DNA from 2 places in the Geodermatophilus sp. SYSU D00867 genome. Region 2 is predicted to be linked to the other one. Evidence: riboswitches for the same ligand, from Rfam matches in the RefSeq annotation. Region 2 holds a riboswitch; the other holds the start of a gene.
What was found. A riboswitch is a leader RNA that binds a small molecule or an ion and turns the genes downstream of it on or off. The one in region 2 is predicted to bind S-adenosylmethionine.

Region 1: linked by a shared signal. The riboswitch ahead of thrC (threonine synthase) and the one ahead of ACI8AK_RS06590 (bifunctional o-acetylhomoserine/o-acetylserine sulfhydrylase) in region 2 are both predicted to bind S-adenosylmethionine.

The regions. Positions count from the first base shown of each region.
Region 1 covers NZ_JBJGZC010000007.1:121,563-130,380, forward strand. The annotation lists gene ACI8AK_RS08540 (LytR C-terminal domain-containing protein) at 1-196, shown strand, start outside; gene ACI8AK_RS08545 (alpha/beta fold hydrolase) at 286-3,222, shown strand; gene ACI8AK_RS08550 (ABC transporter permease) at 3,219-4,091, shown strand; gene ACI8AK_RS08555 (HAD family hydrolase) at 4,242-5,063, opposite strand; SAM riboswitch class I at 5,125-5,248, shown strand; gene thrC (threonine synthase) at 5,261-6,562, shown strand; gene ACI8AK_RS08565 (cold-shock protein) at 6,784-6,984, shown strand; gene groL (chaperonin GroEL) at 7,287-8,818, shown strand, end outside.
Region 2 covers NZ_JBJGZC010000005.1:154,205-163,022, forward strand. The annotation lists gene ACI8AK_RS06555 (APC family permease) at 1-243, shown strand, start outside; gene ACI8AK_RS06560 (YdeI/OmpD-associated family protein) at 240-818, opposite strand; gene ACI8AK_RS06565 (hypothetical protein) at 865-1,173, shown strand; gene ACI8AK_RS06570 (uroporphyrinogen decarboxylase family protein) at 1,182-2,216, opposite strand; gene ACI8AK_RS06575 (gamma carbonic anhydrase family protein) at 2,260-2,847, shown strand; gene ACI8AK_RS06580 (threonine aldolase family protein) at 2,921-3,988, opposite strand; gene metX (homoserine O-acetyltransferase MetX) at 4,062-5,135, opposite strand; gene ACI8AK_RS06590 (bifunctional o-acetylhomoserine/o-acetylserine sulfhydrylase) at 5,146-6,438, opposite strand; SAM riboswitch class IV at 6,483-6,599, opposite strand; gene ACI8AK_RS06595 (NAD(P)H-dependent flavin oxidoreductase) at 6,623-7,663, opposite strand; gene ACI8AK_RS06600 (YbiU family protein) at 7,704-8,777, opposite strand.

The sequences.
Region 1 (8,818 bases), on a different contig from region 2:
GGCCTACGAGGGTGGGGACGTCGCCGCCACCACCGTCTTCTTCGACGAGGGCGACGAGTCGCAGCGCCAGTCCGCCCTGCAGCTCATGGAGGCGTTCCCGGGCATCACCACCGGGCCCGCGGTGCGGTTCTTCGAGGTGCCGGACGTGCCCGACCCGGGCCTGGTCGTCGTCGTCACCGGCGGGCTCGAGCCCTGACCGCCCCCGGTCGCGCCCCGTCCCGACACCTGCGGAACCCCAGCGCGGCACCGTCCGTTGGCCGCAGCGTGCGTCCGTTCCGCGGGCCCGTGACACCGCGCCCGCGCCCCGGCGCCCGCGCGGTGGCCGGCGCCCTGCTCGCCCTCCTGTTCACCGGCACCCTCGTCGGCGCGCTGCCCACCCCGGCGGCCGCCGCCGAGGACGTCCGCACCGAGGACGCGCGCGTCCCCTCCGGCTCGGGCGCCGACGCCGTCGAGCTGGACACGACGCTGTACCTCCCGGCCTCGGCCACCGCCGACGACCCGGCGCCGGCCGTCGTCCTCGCCCACGGCTTCGGCGGCAGCAAGCGGTCGGTCGCCGACGACGCCCGGGACCTCGCCGGCCGTGGCTACGTCGTCCTCGCGTACTCCGCGCGCGGGTTCGGCGAGAGCACCGGCCAGATCGGCCTGGACGACCCGCGCTACGAGGTCGCCGACCTGTCCACGCTGCTCGACCTGCTCGCCGACCGCGACGACGTCCTCCTCGACGGCGACGGCGACCCGCGGGTCGGCGTCGCCGGCGCCTCCTACGGCGGGGCGCTGTCGCTGCTCGCCGCCGCCCACGACGACCGGGTCGACGCCATCGCGCCGCAGATCACCTGGCACTCGCTGACCGCCGCGCTCTTCCCCTCCCAGACCGGCGCCGCCGACGCACGGACCCCCGCCGCGACGCCGCAGACCGCCGACGCCGGCGTCTACAAGCGGCTGTGGGCGGGGCTGTTCTTCGGCGTGGGCGCGGCGCCCACCGGCGGGCTGCTGGACGCGCTCGGCGGCGGGGGAGCGGCCGAGGCCGAGGACGGCGAGGACGGCGGGGACCCCGGCGCCTCCGGTGACGCGGCCCCCGTCTCCGGCGGCGCCGCCCCCACCCTGCCGTTCGACCCGGCGTCGGTGGACCCCGCGGTGGTGGAGCAGGCGCTGACCTGCGGCCGGTTCCGCGCCGACATCTGCGCCGCCTACCAGTCCGCCGCGGCCTCGGGCACGCTCACGCCCGAGGTGGCCGCGGTGCTCGACCGCAGCAGCCCGGCCGCGGTGCTCGACCGCATCACCGCGCCGACGCTGCTGGTCCAGGGCACCGAGGACTCCCTGTTCGGCCTGGGCCAGGCCGACGCCAACGCCCGCGGCATCGCCGCGAACGGCACCCCGGTCAAGGTCGTCTGGTACGCCGGCGGCCACGACTCCCGGTCGTCGGAGCGGGAGACCGCCGAGCTGCGCGACCAGGTCGCCGGCTGGTTCGACTGGTACCTGCGCGACGAGGACGACCCCGCCCGCGGCGAGGACCCCGGCACCGGCTTCCACTTCCCGGCGCCCACCGGCCTCGGCAGCGGCCTGGGCAGCGTGCAGGGCGGCAACCAGAGCGTGCTCGCGGACGCCTACCCGGGCCTCGACGGCGGGGAGCCGGCGCAGCGGGAGAGCGTCGCGCTCGACGGCGGCACCCAGCCGGTGGTCACGCCCGCCGGCGGCACCCCGGCCGCGATCACCACCGTCCCGGGCCTGGGCGCGCTGGCCTCGGCGCTCGGCGGGCAGGCCGTGGAGATCCCCGGCCAGTTCGCCGCGTTCTCCAGCGACCCGCTCGACGGGGCGGTCGAGGTGGTCGGCGCGCCGACCGTCGAGCTCGCCGTCGCCTCGCCCACCGGCAGCGCCACGCTGTTCGCGAAGCTCTACGACGTCGGCCCCGACGGCGCCCAGACCCTGCCCGGCGGGCTGGTGGCCCCGCTGTCGCTCACCGGCCTGTCGGCGGACCCGACCGCGCCCACCGAGGTCGCCGTGACGCTGCCGGGCATCGTGCACCGCTTCGAGGCCGGGCACACGATGCGCGTCGTCGTCTCCTCGACCGACCAGGCCTTCGCGCTGCCGGCCGAGGCCACCGTCTACTCCGTCGCGCTCGCCGGGGCCGGCAACGGCGGCACCGCGCTGGCCGTGCCCACCGTCGAGGGGCAGCCGCAGGCCGACGGCGGCACCTCCCGCTGGTGGTGGCTGCTCGGCGCCGTCGTCGCCCTGGGCCTGCTCGGCTGGCTCGCCGCGGTGCTGTGGGGCCGCCGCCGGCGCCGGGTCACCTCGGAGGTGGAGCCCGACGGCGAGGACGTGCCGCTGCGCTTCGAGGGCATCACCAAGGCCTACAGGGACGGCTTCGTCGCCGTCCGCGACCTGTCCTTCGAGGTCCGCCGCGGCCAGGTGCTCGGCCTGCTCGGCCCCAACGGGGCGGGCAAGACGACGTCGCTGCGCATGCTCATGGGGCTGATCCGGCCGAACTCCGGGCGGATCACCGTGTTCGGTCACGAGGTCCGCCCCGGCGCGCCGGTGCTGTCCCGGCTGGGCTCGTTCGTCGAGGGCACCGGGCTGCAGCCGCACCTGTCCGGCCGCGACAACCTGCGCCTGTACTGGGCCGCCACCGGCCGCCCGGCCGAGGACGCGCACGTGGAGGAGGCCATCGCCGTCGCCGGCCTCGGCGCCGCCATCGACCGGCCGGTGCGCCGCTACAGCCAGGGCATGCGCCAGCGGGTGGCGATCGCGCAGGCCATGCTCGGCCTGCCCGACCTGCTGGTCCTCGACGAGCCGACCAACGGGCTGGACCCGCCGCAGATCCACGCCATGCGCGAGGTGCTGCGCGACTACGCCGCCACCGGCCGCACGGTCATCGTCTCCAGCCACCTGCTCAGCGAGATCGAGCAGACCTGCACCCACGTGGTGGTCATGGCGAAGGGGCAGAAGATCGCGCAGGGGACGGTCGAGGAGATCGTCGGCACCGGCGGCGCGGTGCTGGTCGGCCTCGCCGACGAGGCCGACGCCGACCGCGCGGCCGCCGTCCTGTCGGGGCTGCCCGGGGTCGCGGTCGAGCGCACCGACGAGGGCCTGGTCGCCGACCTCGGCCCGGGGACGTCGCGGGCGGCGGCGCTGCAGGCGCTGGTGGCCGCGGACGTCGCCGTCGACCAGTTCACGCCGCGCCGCCGCCTGGAGGACGCGTTCCTGGCACTCGTGGGGGAGTCGTGACCGCGACCGAGCACGTCCAGCCCACCGGCGCCGTCGCCGGCTACCGGCCCGAGCGGACGCTGCGGCTGTCGGTCGAGCTGCGCCGGCAGTTCAAGCGGCGCCGCACGATCGGCGTCTTCGCGGCGATGGTCGCGCTGCCGCTGGTGCTCATCGCCGCGCTCCAGCTGGGCGCGAGCGAGGAGGCGCAGACCAACAGCCGGATCAACCTCGTCGACGTCGCCACCGCCAGCGGGCTGAACTTCACGCTGTTCGTGCTGTTCGCCACGACGACGTTCTTCCTCGTCGTGGTCTACGCGCTGTTCTTCGGCGACACGGTGGCCAGCGAGGCGCAGTGGGGCTCGCTGCGCTACACCCTGGCCACGCCGGTGCCCCGGATGCGGCTGCTCCGGCAGAAGTGGCTCGCGGCGCTGGTCCAGTCGGTGAGCGCGCTGCTCACCCTCGTCGCCGTCGCGGTGGTCGCCGGCGGCCTGGCGTTCGGCTTCGGCGAGATCCGGACGCCGATCGGGGTGACCCTGTCCCAGGGGGAGGGGTTCCTGCGGCTGGCCGGGATGCTCGGCTACCTCGCCGTGCACCTGCTCGTCGTCGGGACGCTGGCGTTCTGGCTGTCCACGGTCACCGACGCGCCGCTGGCCGCCGTCGGCGGGGCGGTGTTCACGACGGTCGTGTTCGCCATCCTCGACCAGGTCGAGCAGCTCGGGTCGATCCGAGACTGGTTCCCCACCGCGGAGGAGTTCGCCTGGACCGACCTGCTGCAGACGCCGGTCGACTCCTCCGACCTGTTCCGCGGCGTCGTCCAGTCGCTGGTCTACGCGGCGGTCTTCACCGCGCTCGGCTTCCGCCACTTCGCCCGGCGCGACGTCACCAGCTGAACGACGTCACCAGCTGAACGACGTCACCAGCTGAACGACGTCACCAGCTGAACGACGTCACCAGCTGAACGAGGTGTCCCGCCCCCGCACCGGCTCCGGGCAGCAGGGGAACGGCACCCGGGCGCGGTGCGGTCCGGTGGGACGGCGGTGTCACAGGCTCGCTCGGACCGCCTGGGCCCAGCCGACGCCCATCGGCTCGTCGGTCACCGACACGTTCGGGACGGCGCCCAGCAGCCCGGCCATGCCCTCGACCTCCGCGCCGTTGGCGGTGATCCACAGCCGGCCGACGGCGGGCGCCATCTCCAGGTCGCTGGCGCTGTCGCCGATCGCGACGGCGTCCGCCGGGTCGACGCCGCGCCGCTCGAGGTCCCAGGCGATCGCCGCGCCCTTGGAGATGCCGCGCGGCATGAGGTGGTAGACGCGGGCCAGCTGCCCCTCCGGCGCCAGCCGCAGCCGGGCCGAGGCGGGGATCGCGCCGTTGTCCTTGAGCGTCAGCCAGCCCAACCCGCGCTCGGCCAGCCACGCGTCGACGGCGAGCGGGTCCACGAACCCGCGCAGCAGCGCGTCGCCGTCGTGCGTGGTGTGCCAGGGCGCGTGCCACTCGAGCCGGCCGGGGTGGGCGGCGCACAGCGCGTCGACGACGCCGAGCTCGGCCATCACGTCCATCGGCGTGCGGCCGGCGTACTCCTCGGGCAGCTCGCCGGTCAGCCCGTGCCGCTCCCGGCCGCCCTTCCACGTCACCAGCGAGCCCAGCTCGGCGATCGCGCCGTCGGCGGCGAAGATCCGCCCCGCCTCGGTGACCTGGTCGGCGGTGCGCCCGCTGACGATCACCAGCGCGACCCCGGCGGTGTGCAGCTCCAGCAGGGCCGCGGCCGGCTCGGCGGTGGGGGAGCCGTCGGCGGCGTGCCAGAAGGACCCCCGCGGTCCGACCATCGTGCCGTCGAGGTCGGTGTAGACGATGCGCGCTGCCACGGCGCCCAGCATGGCCGGGGCCGGGGGCGGTCCCGGCAGCCGGGTAGAGTCGGGCCCGTTCCACTCATCCAGAGGGGCAGAGGGACACGGCCCGGTGAAGCCCCGGCAACCGCGCTCGCGCGAGCGGCGAGAGGTGCCAATTCCGTCCCGCGCGGCTCGACGGCCCGACGCGGGGAAGATGAGGAGGTAGTCGTCGCATGACCCTGACCGCACCCGGTTCCCTGCAGGCCGACAGCTCGGCCGGCGGCCCCGTGCCGCCCAGCCCCGCCCGTGGCCTCGTCTGTCGCAACTGCGGCGCCACCTTCGGGCTCGTCGCCGAGCACGCCTGCGCCCAGTGCTTCGGCCCGCTCGAGGTCGACTACGACCCCGAGCTCATGGCCGCCGTCACCCGCGAGCAGATCGAGGCCGGCCCGCAGAACATCTGGCGCTACGCCGCGCTGCTGCCGGTGGGCCAGGACCCGGCCGACCGCGTGTCCCTCGACCCGGGCATGACCCCGCTGGTCCGCGCCGACCGGCTCGCCGCCGAGCTCGGCATCACCGGCGGGCTGTGGGTCAAGGACGACTCGGCCAACCCCACGCACTCGTTCAAGGACCGCGTGGTCAGCCTCGCCGCCACCGCCGCGAAGGGGCTGGGCTACCGCAAGATCGCCGCGGCCTCCACCGGCAACCTGGCCAACTCGGTGGCCGCGCACGCCGCCCGCGCGGGCCTGCCGTCGTTCGTCTTCATCCCGTCCGACCTCGAGCCCGGCAAGGTCGTGCAGTCGGCGGTCTACGGCCAGACGCTGGTCGCCGTCGACGGGTCCTACGACGACGTCAACCGGCTGACCAGCGAGCTCGCCGAGACCGACGAGTTCGAGGACACCGCCTTCGTCAACCAGAACGTGCGGCCCTACTACGCCGAGGGCTCCAAGACGATGGGCTACGAGATCGCCGAGCAGCTCGGCTGGCGGATCCCGGCGCAGGTCGTCATCCCGATGGCGTCGGGCTCGCTGCTCACCAAGGTGGACAAGGCCTGGCGGGAGCTGGTGAAGGCCGGGATCGTCGCGGACACCGAGTGGCGGGTCTTCGGCGCCCAGTCGGCCGGCTGCGACCCGATCGCCACCGCCTTCGACAACGGCTGGGACGTCGTCAAGCCGGTCAAGCCCACCGGGATCGCCAAGTCGCTGAACATCGGCAACCCCGCCGACGGCCCGTACGCGCTCGACGCCATCCGCCGCACCGGCGGCGCCGTCGGCCGGGTCGGCGACGAGCAGATCGTCCAGGGCATCCGCGACCTCGCCCGCACCACCGGCGTCTTCGCCGAGACCGCCGGCGGCGTGACCGTCGCGGTGCTGCGCCAGCTGGTCGAGGACGGGCGGCTGGACCCGAGCCGGGAGACCGTCGTCCTCAACACCGGCGAGGGCCTCAAGACCCTCGACCCGCTGCTGCCGGTGGTCGGCCCGACCCACCGGGTGGAGCCGTCGCTGCGGTCGGTCCGGTCCGCGGGGCTCATCGGCTGAGCCCCCGCGGGAGGCGTAGGCTCGCGGGCGACGTCGATCCGGCGGGTGACGTCCCCCCGGATCGTCCCCGAGTCGTGTGTCCAGGATCTCCCCACAGCGGCGTGCCTGTTGTACCGTCTCGCGCGGTCGTCAGTTCCACGCACGTGTCCGACGGGCGGAAGAGCTGTACCCCGGTCCCCGGATCACGGGGACCGTCCGCACGCACCAACGTGGGAGCACACGTGGCACAGGGCACCGTGAAGTGGTTCAACGCCGAGAAGGGCTTCGGCTTCATCGCCGTCGACGGCGGCCAGGACGTCTTCGTCCACTACTCGGCCATCCAGATGGACGGGTACAAGAGCCTCGACGAGGGCCAGCGGGTGACCTTCGAGGTCGTCCAGGGCGAGAAGGGTCCGCAGGCCGACTCGGTCCGCGTCGCCTGAGCACCTCCCCACCTCCGTGCTGCGGCCCGGTTCCCTCCGCGGGAGCCGGGCCGCAGCCGTTCCCGGACCACCGCCCCCGCCGCCGGCCCGACCGGGAACAGGCGGCACCCACCCCCCGTTCTTGCACTCGGCAGGGGCGAGTGCCAGACTTCCGGTTGGCACTCGACAGTGCCGAGTGCCAATCAGGTCGGAACGGTGAGGCACAGGAGCGCGGGCCACATGGGAGCCCGCCGCGCCGGTGTCGTCCGTCGCGGGCGCCGGTCCCGGCCGTGCAGCGATCCATGCATGGAGGACATCACCACATGGCCAAGATGATCGCCTTCGAGGAAGAGGCGCGCCGCGGTCTCGAGCGGGGCATGAACACCCTCGCCGACGCCGTCAAGGTGACGCTCGGCCCCAAGGGCCGCAACGTCGTCCTCGAGAAGAAGTGGGGCGCTCCCACCATCACCAACGACGGTGTGAGCATCGCCAAGGAGATCGAGCTCGAGGACCCCTGGGAGAAGATCGGCGCCGAGCTGGTCAAGGAGGTCGCGAAGAAGACCGACGACGTCGCGGGTGACGGCACCACCACCGCCACCGTGCTGGCCCAGGCGCTCGTCCGCGAGGGTCTGCGCAACGTCGCCGCCGGCGCCAACCCGATGGCCCTGAAGAAGGGCATCGAGAAGGCCGTCGCCTCGGTCACCGAGTACCTCCTCTCGACCGCCAAGGACGTCGAGACCAAGGAGCAGATCGCCGCCACCGCGTCGATCTCCGCCGCCGACGCCGCCATCGGTGAGCTCATCGCCGAGGCGATGGACAAGGTCGGCAAGGAAGGCGTCATCACCGTCGAGGAGAGCAACACCTTCGGCCTCGAGCTCGAGCTCACCGAGGGCATGCGCTTCGACAAGGGCTACATCTCGCCCTACTTCGTCACCGACGCCGAGCGCATGGAGGCCGTCCTCGACGACCCGTACGTGCTCGTCGTCAACTCGAAGATCAGCTCGGTCAAGGACCTGCTCCCGCTGCTGGAGAAGGTCATGCAGTCGGGCAAGCCGCTGGCCATCATCGCCGAGGACGTCGAGGGCGAGGCCCTCGCGACCCTGGTCGTGAACAAGATCCGCGGCACCTTCAAGTCGGTCGCCGTCAAGGCCCCCGGCTTCGGTGACCGCCGCAAGGCCATGCTGACCGACATCGCCATCCTCACCGGTGGCCAGGTCATCAGCGAGGAGGTCGGCCTCAAGCTCGACACCGCCGACGTCTCCCTCCTGGGCCGCGCCCGCAAGGTCGTCGTCACCAAGGACGAGACGACGATCGTCGAGGGCTCGGGTGACAGCGACCAGATCGCCGGCCGGGTGAACCAGATCCGCGCCGAGATCGAGAAGTCGGACTCCGACTACGACCGCGAGAAGCTGCAGGAGCGCCTGGCCAAGCTGGCCGGTGGCGTCGCCGTCATCAAGGCCGGCGCCGCGACCGAGGTCGAGCTCAAGGAGCGCAAGCACCGCATCGAGGACGCGGTGCGCAACGCCAAGGCCGCCGTCGAGGAGGGCATCGTCGCCGGTGGTGGCGTCGCCCTGGCGCAGGCCACCGCCGTCGCGTTCGAGAAGCTGGACCTCGAGGGTGACGAGGCCACCGGTGCCAACATCGTGCGCGTCGCGCTCGAGGCGCCGCTGAAGCAGATCGCCGTCAACGCCGGCCTCGAGGGCGGCGTCGTGGCGGAGAAGGTGCGCAACTCCGAGGTGGGCCACGGCCTCAACGCCGCCACCGGCGAGTACGTGGACCTGGTCGCGGCCGGCATCATCGACCCGGCCAAGGTCACCCGCTCGGCGCTGCAGAACGCCGCCTCCATCGCGGCGCT
Region 2 (8,818 bases):
GTCGGTCCGCTGGTCGGGGCGGCGATGCTCGGCTGGCTGCTGGTGCTCTCCGTGCGCGACCTCGCCGACCCGGCGAACAGCTACACCGGCCAGGCCTGGCTCGGCCTCGGCCCGCCGCTGGTGATCGGCGTCGGGATCATGGTGGCCGGGATCGGCCTCATGCTGCTGTGGCGGTGGCGCGACGCCCGCTTCTGGCGCGAGCGCCCCGGCGTGGCCCCCGAGGACGCCGACCCCCTCGGCTAGTGCAGCAGGCGGCCCTCCGCGAGCATCGTCACCAGGGCCGCGATCCGCTTCGCCCGCGTGGCCGGGGTGGCGGCGGTGTGCACCCGCCACAGGACGGCGTAGCGGTTGGTGCCGTCCAGCCCCGCGAACGCCTCCTGCGCGGCGGGCTCGGCGGCCAGCGCCTCGGCGAGGTCGTCGGGGACGGTGATGGTGGCCGGGCCCGCGTAGGCGCGGTCCCAGCGGCCGTCGGCCTGCGCCGCCTCCACCTGCGCCAGACCCGCGGGCCGCATCCGGCCGGCCGCGACGAGCCCGGCGACGATGCCGACGTTCTTCTGCGACCACACGCTGCGCGGCCGCCGTGGCGTGACCCGGGTCAGGTACCAGTGGTCGTCCACGCTGTTGCTGCGGCCGTCGATCCAGCCGAAGCACAGCAGCGACTCGACCATCTCGTCGCGGGTCAGCGAGGGCACGCCCGCGCCCTTCTTCGCCAGCTTCACGTAGCAGCCCGGCGCGGTGGCGTGCTCGGCCTCCAGCCACGCCTCGAACGCGGCCTGGTCGGGGAAGGCCCGGACCGGCAGGTCGGTCGGCAGGGTCACGCCGGGATCCTGACCGGGACGTCCCCCGGTGCGCCACCCTGTCGGCGTGGGGAGCACCGACGCCGTCCGGGCCGGTGAGGTCTACGCCGCCGACCTCGAGCCCCGGCCGGGCGGGCGGCTGCGGCACTGGGTCCGCGTCACCGGTGCCCTCGCCGCCGAGCTCGCCCAGGGGCTGGTCCCCGCGCCGACGGTGCACGACGTGGTGGTGCGCCGCCGCGCCGACGGCGGGGAGGTCCTGCGGGTGCCCGCCGAGGACCCGCACGCGCCGGGACACCTGCTGGCCGCGATCCGGGACGAGCTCGACGCCGTCGGCCCCGGGGAGTTCCTCGACCGGTGGAGCGTCCGCACGCCCTGATCCCGCGTTCAGAGCTCCGTGCGGAGCACCTCCGCCGCCCGCGCGAGCGACCGCATCTTGCCCTCGGCGGACGCCCGCGGCAGGTACTTGAGGCCGCAGTCGCTGGTGAGGACCAGCCGCGCGACGTCGACGTCGTCCAGGGCCCGCCGCACGCGGTCGGCCACCACCTCCGGCGTCTCCACCTCCGGCGTGGACAGGTCCAGGACGCCGAGGGCGATGCCCTTGCCGCGCAGCGGCCGCAGCTGCGCCGGGTCCAGGTGCGACTGCGCCGTCTCCACCGACACCGTGTCGACCGGGGTGTCGGCCAGCTCGGGCAGGAACGAGTAGCCCTCCGGGCGCTCGCTCACCATGGCCGCGTAGCCGAAGCACAGGTGCAGGTGCACCGGACCGGGCGCGCCCTCCACCGCGCGGGTCACCGCCTCGGCGCCGTAGCGGCGGGCCACCTCCGGCCGGGCCTGCAGCCACGGCTCGTCGATCTGCACGACGTCGGCGCCCGCGGCGAACAGGTCGGCGATCTCCTCGCGGACGACGTCGGCGTAGGCCAGCGCCAGGGCGCGGTCGTCGCCGTAGTGCTCGTCCTGCGCCTGCTGCGCCATGGTGAACGGGCCGGGCAGCGTGATCTTGACCGGCCGGTCGGTGGCGGCGCGGAGGAAGCGCACGTCGCGCGCCTGGATCGGGCCGCGGCGGCGGAGCTCGCCGACCACCCGCGGCACCGGGATCGGCTTCCCGGAGCGGTTGAGCACCGTGCCGGGGGTGTCGACGTCGACCCCGTCGAGCGCGGTGGCGAAGTGGTTCGAGTAGGACTCCCGCCGCTGCTCGCCGTCGCCGACCAGGTCCAGGCCGGCCGCCTCCTGGGCGCGGACCGCCAGCAGCGTCGCGTCGTCCTGCGCCTCCTCCAGCAGGTCCGGCGCCGGCCGCCACAGCTCCCGGGCGCGGACCCGGGGCGGGAACTGGTGAGCCAGCCGGTCGTGGTCGATGAGCCACCCGGGCTGGGGCAGGCTCCCGACGACCGTGGTGGGCAGCGGCGGCAGGGAAGCGGACACGGGGTGATCCTGCCCGCGCCGACGGGGCTCCGGGTGTGCTGGGGTGGACGCCGTGGCGGACAACTACATCGCGGAACTGCCCTTCGGCGCCCCGGCCATCGACGAGGAGGCCTTCGTCGCGCCGACGGCGGTGGTGGTCGGCGCGGTCACGATGGGACCGCGCTCCAGCATCTGGTACGGCGCGGTCGCCCGGGCCGATCACGAGGTCATCGAGATCGGCGAGGGCTCCAACGTGCAGGACGGCAGCACCCTGCACTCGGACCCCGGCTTCCCGCTGGTCCTCGGCCGCGGCGTCACCGTCGGGCACCGCGTCGTCCTGCACGGCGCCCGCGTCGACGACGACGTGCTGGTCGGCATGGGCAGCATCGTCATGAACGGCGCGCACATCGGGTCGGGGTCCATCGTGGCCGCGGGCGCCGTCGTCACCCAGGGGACGGTCGTGCCGCCGGGGTCGCTGGTGGCCGGCGTCCCGGCGAAGGTGCTGCGGCCGACCACCGACGACGACCTCGCGCACATCCGGCTCAACGCGGCCAGCTACACCGAGCGGCTCGACGCGGCGCGGAAGGTGCGGCCGGTGGTGCGCCGTCCGCTGCCGCCGGCCGGCTACACCCCCGGCGACGCCGCCGACTGACGAAGGACCACCCTTCCCCCCACGCCTCGCACGCTCGGCGCGGGCCCCCTGGAGGGCGGCCCATCACGTCACCTCAGACGGCGCCGGCGAGGCGGGCGACGGCGTCGCGGACCTCGTCGAGGGACAGCGCCAGCGTCGCGTCGCCCACCGGGAGCTCGACCCGCACCACGGTGGGGTCGCCGGTGACGCCTGCCCGCGCCCAGGTCCACAGCCCCTCCTGGGCGAGCGCGCGGGCGGCAGCGCGGAAGGCGTCCGGGGTGGTCGACAGCAGCAGGTGCAGCATCGGCGTCTGCGGCGGGTCGGGCACCACCCGCACCCCGGGCAGGCCGCGGACGGTCTCGGCGACCTCCCGCGCCCGCTCGAGGTAGGCGGGGAACAGCGGCAGCCGGCGGCGCAGGCACGACAGTGCCGAGGCCGCGCCCGGCCACAGGCCGAACAGCGTGCCGCCCATCCGCCCGCGCCACTCCCGGACCTCGGCGACGACGTCCGCGGGCCCGGCCACGCAGCACCCGGCCAGCGCGCCGACCCCCTTGTAGAAGCTGACGTAGACGGTGTCGAACGGCGCCGCGACGTCCGACGGCGGCATCTCGTAGCCGGCGGCGGCCTCCCACAGCCGGGCGCCGTCGAGGTGGGCCACCGAGTGCACGTCGTGCGCCCACGCGGCCTGCTCGACGACGTCGTCCCACGGCGGCAGCGGACCGCCCAGGTCCCGCTGCGGCAGCTCGACGACCAGCGCGGCCGGCGGCTCGGCGACGCCGTCGAGGTCGGCGCGCAGCAGCATCCGGTGCCGGTCGCCGACCGGGCGCTCGACCAGGCCCTGCAGCCGCGCCAGCGCGCCGCCCTCGTGCCGGAACAGGTGGCACTCGGGGTGGGCGACGACGGTGGCGCGGCCGCTGCGCCCGGCGTGCACCCGCAGCACCGCCTGCTGCGCCATCGTCCCGCTGGGCAGGTAGACCGCGGCCGGCTTGTCCAGCAGCTGCGCGACCTCCGCCTCGAGCTCCGCGACGACGCCGCCCGCGCCGTACCGGTCCAGCGCGGTGTCCGGCGGGATGGTGGCCAGCAGGTCGGCGGCGCGCTGGGGGCCGTGGCCGGTCAGGGCGCGGTCGCAGGCCGGCCGCAGGGCGTCGAGGTCGTCGTCCACGGGCCCAGTCTGTCGGGAGCCCGGGATCCCGGCGGACCGGGCCCGGGGCCCTGGCTCCGGGACCCCGGCCCCGTCAGGCGTCGAGCAGCTCGCGGAGGAGCGCGCCGACGGCGGCCGCCTCGATGAGGAAGCCGTCGTGCCCGTACGGCGAGGACACCACCCGCAGCGGCACCCCGAGCGCGTCGGCCACCCGCCGCTGCAGCTCCAGCGGGTAGAGCCGGTCGGAGTCGACGCCGGCCACCACCGCCCGCGCGGTCACCCGGGCCAGCGCCACCTCCACCCCGCCCCGGCCGCGGCCGACGTCCCAGGTGTTCATCGCCTCGGTGAGCACCAGGTAGCTGCCGGGGTCGAAGCGGCGGGTGAGCTTGTCGGCGTGGTGGTCCAGGTAGGAGGCGACGGCGAACCGGCCGTCGGCCTGCACGGCCGCGCCGAAGCGCTCCTCCAGCTCGAACGCGCTGCGGTAGGTCAGGTGCGCGATCCGCCGGGCGACGCCGAGCCCGGCGACCGGGTCGGCGCGGATCGCGGCCTGCTGGGTGGTCTGGGTGCCGATCTGGTCGGCGGTGGCCGCCGCGCCCGAGGCGAGGAAGAACAGCCCGGCCACCCGGTCGGGCAGCGCGACCGCCCACTCCAGCGCCCGCATCCCGCCCATCGACCCGCCGACGACGGCGGCCCACCGGTCGATGCCGAGCGTGTCGGCCAGCGCCGCCTCGACCAGCACCTGGTCGCCGACGGTCACCTCGGGGAACCGCGGTCCCCACGGCCGGCCGTCGGGCGCGGTCGAGGACGGGCCGGTCGTCCCCTGGCACCCGCCGAGCACGTTGGCGCAGACGACGAAGAACCGGTCGGTGTCCAGCGCCGCGCCCGGTCCGACCAGCGACGCCCACCAGCCCGGCGTCGGGTGGCCGGGCCCGGCCGGACCGGTGACGTGGCTGTCGCCGGTGAGCGCGTGCTCGACCAGCACCGCGTTGCCGCCGTCGGGGGCGAGCGTGCCCCAGGTCTCGTAGGCCACCCGGACGCCGGGCAGCACCCCGCCGCGTTCGAGCCGGACCGGTCCGTCCAGGTCCAGGAACAGCCGGTCCCCGGCGGGGTCGCCGTCGCGCCACCCGCCGGTGCGCGGCGGGGTGCGGGACCCCGGGAGGTCCCGCACCCCGCCCACGTCAGGCGCCCTTCGCGGCGCGGAAGCCGGCCTCGAGGTCGGCGAGGATGTCCTCGATCCCCTCCAGTCCGGCGGCCAGGCGCACCAGGCCGGGCGTGACGCCCGTGGTCCGCTGCTCCTCCGGCGTCAGCTGCGAGTGGGTCGTCGACGCCGGGTGGATGACCAGGCTGCGGACGTCGCCGATGTTGGCCACGTGGCTGTGCAGCTCCAGCGCCTCGACGAAGCGCTTGCCGGCCTCGACGCCGCCGCGGATCTCGAACGCCAGCACCGCGCCGGCGCCGCGCGGGGCGTAGCGCTGCTGGGCGGCGTGCCACGGCGAGGACGGCAGGCCGGCGTAGTGCACCGACTCCACCTCGTCGTGCGCCTCGAGGAACTCGGCCACCCGCTGGGCGTTGGCCACGTGCCGCTCCATGCGCAGCGACAGGGTCTCGATGCCCTGCACGACCAGCCACGCGTTGAACGGGCTGATCGCCGGGCCGAGGTCGCGCAGCAGCTGCACCCGGGCCTTGAGCGCGTAGGCGGGCGCGCCGAGGTCGGCGTAGACGACGCCGTGGTAGGTCGGGTCCGGCGTGGTGAAGCCGGGGAACCGGCCGCGGGTCCAGTCGAAGTTGCCGCCGTCGACGATGACCCCGGCGATCGCGGTGCCGTGGCCGCCGAGGTACTTGGTGGCCGAGTGGACGACGACGTCGGCGCCGTGCTCGAGCGGGCGCACGAGGAACGGCGTGGCGATGGTGTTGTCGACGATCAGCGGCACGCCGTTGCGGTGCGCCACCTCCGACACCGCGGAGATGTCGAGGACGTCGCCCTTCGGGTTGCCGATCGACTCCCCGTAGAACGCCTTGGTGTTCTCGCGGACCAGCGACTGCCAGTTCTCCGGGTCGTCGGGGTCCTCGACGAAGGACACCTCGACGCCGAGCTTGGGCAGCGAGTGGTGCAGCAGGTTGTAGGTGCCGCCGTACAGCGACGCCGAGGCGACGACGTGGCTGCCGGCCTCGGCGACGTTGAGGATCGCCAGGGTCTCGGCGGCCTGGCCGCTGGCCACCGCGAGCGCGGCGACGCCGCCCTCGAGGGAGGCCACGCGCTGCTCGAGCGCGTCCTGCGTCGGGTTCATGATCCGCGTGTAGATGTTGCCCATCTCGGCCAGCGCGAACAGGTCGGCGGCGTGCTGGGCGTCGCGGAACTGGTAGCTGGTCGTGGCGTAGATCGGCAGGGCGCGGGCCCCGGTGGTGGGGTCGGGGCTGGTCCCGGCGTGGATCTGCCGGGTCTCGAAGCTCCAGCTCTGCTGGTCGGGCACGGCGCCGTCTCCTCTCGCTCGCGGAGACCCCGCGGCGCACGGAGGGCTCCGTCTTGCCGCGCGGCGGGCGCCGCGCGGCCGGCTCTTCCCCTGGGAGCACCTCGGACGGAGGAGAGGTTGCCGGGCAGCCAGCCAGGTACTTGTCGCTGCCTCTCGTGAGCCTGCGCGGAACCCTAGCGCCCGGTCAGGAGGTGCTGGGCCGGGGGTGCGCGAGGGCGGCCGCGGCGTCGTCGGCGAGGCGGGCGACCAGCTCCCCGGCGGGCAGCGCCTCGGCCAGCGCGTACGCCTGCCCGGCCCACATGCTGATGGCCTCCGGGTCGCCGGCCTGCCGGGCCGCCGCGCGCAACGGCGTCGTCAGGTGGTGGACGTGCGGGTAGGCGGCCGGAGCCGCGGCGGTGTGCTCGGCGAGGAAGCGGTTGACCAGCCCGCGGGCGCGCCGGCCGCTGAACGCGCGGGTGAGCGCCGTCGGCCGGCCGGCGCCCAGCGCCGCCCGGTGCGCCGCGCCGGTCCCGGCCTCGGGGCACAGCAGGAACGCCGTGCCCAGCTGCGCGGCCTCCGCGCCCGCGACGAGCACCGCCGCGACCGAGGGGCCGTCGACGATCCCGCCGGCGGCGACCATCGGCAGGTCCACCGCCCGGGCGACCAGCCGCAGCAGCGGCAGCAGCCCGTACTCGCCCGCCCCGTCCTCGTCGCGGAGGCCGCCGCGGTGGCCGCCGGCCTCGACCCCCTGCACCACCAGCGCGTCCGCGCCGGCGTCGCGGGCGGGGAGGGCGTCCTCCGGCGAGGTGACGGTGACCAGCACGGTGGCGCCGGCGTCGTGCAGCGCGGCGACCATGTCCGGCCGCGGCAGGCCGAAGGTGAACGACACCACTGGCACCCGCTCCTCGGCGAGGACGGCGACCTTGGCCTCCCACGCGTCGTCGTCGGCGCGGGGCTCGCCGAGGTCCACGCCCCACCGCCGCGCCTCGGGCCGCAGCCGCTCGGCGTAGCGGCGCAGGGCGCCCTCGTCGGCGGGCGGCCCCGGGACGAAGACGTTGACGCCGAACCGCTCCCGGGTCCGCGCCCGGACGGCGCGGACCTCCTCGCGCACCGCGTCCGGCGTCCGGTAGCCGGCGGCGAGGAAGCCCAGGCCACCGGCCCCGGACACCGCCGCGGCCAGTTCCACCGTCGACGGCCCGCCGGCCATCGGCGCCTGCACGACCGGTCGTCGCAGCCCCAGCACCATGCCGGGCATCCTGCCGCGCCGCGGCTCGGGCGGGGGTGGGTCAGGCGAGGCCGAGCCCGCGCCGGCCGGTGTCGTTGAGCTGGTCGGGGGTGAACCGGTTCGCCCAGGTGCGCTCGTAGTGCTCGGCGGGGAAGTCGGTGGGGCTGGAGCCGGTGAGGAACGCGTCACGCACGGAGGCGGCGTAGGCCTCGTTGCGCGGGCACCAGGGGGCGGCGGGGACGTACATGACGTTGCCCCATCCCTGCTGGTCGGTGACCGGGGCGACCGAGTGGATCATGTCGCAGTGCCACCAGACGGAGTCGCCGGCGCGGACGTCGGGGATGCCGCTGGCGGCGCGCAGCAGCAGGGAGTGCCACTTCTCGCTGGCCGGGAAGACCTGGTTGGTGGTGACGCCGCACATGTCGTCGTCGGGGACGTCGGGCAGCAGCGGGCGCAGCATCAGGTAGGCCATCGCCTCGGGGATCGGCACGGTGTGCAGCACGCCCTGGTCGTGGTCCATGTCCGACAGCGCGGTCCACCCCTGGAAGGTGCGGAACGCCGAGCACATGGTGGAGCCGGGGTACTGCGGGCCGGCGGTGCGGTAGGCGGCGTCGTACGGGTCGTAGGCCTCGACGGTGCCGTCGAACAGGTGCCGGAAGGCCTTCTGGTAGGCCTCGGTCATCCACAGGTCGAGCGTGCCGGGGTCGAGGTGGGTGCCCAGGCCGCCGGAGTCCGCGCCCGGCGGGCGGCGGCGGATGCGGTCGGGGTAGAGCGAGTCGCGGTCCGGGTCGAACCACCGGACGCCGTCGGACTCGGACGTCCACAGCGCGTTGAGGAAGCCCTGCACCCGGGCCATGCGGTCGCTCTGCCGGGCCTCCATCTGGGGCGGGGACCAGTAGACGGGGTAGATCTCGGGCTTGGAGCCGACGCTGCCGAAGAAGTCGTCGCCCGGGCCGCGGTAGTCCTCGAAGAAGCGGTTGCTCTCGACGTAGTCGACGATGCCGGCGTCCCAGGCCAGCGCCTGCTCGCGGGGGAAGTGCCCGCGGACGACCAGGCAGCCGCGGCGGCGGAGCGTCGCGAGCTCGTCGGCGGAGACCGTCCCGCCTCGATGTCGGCGTAGTCGAGAACCGGCCAGATCTGCTCACCGCGCGCCTTCGCCGCCTCGATCTCGGCGAC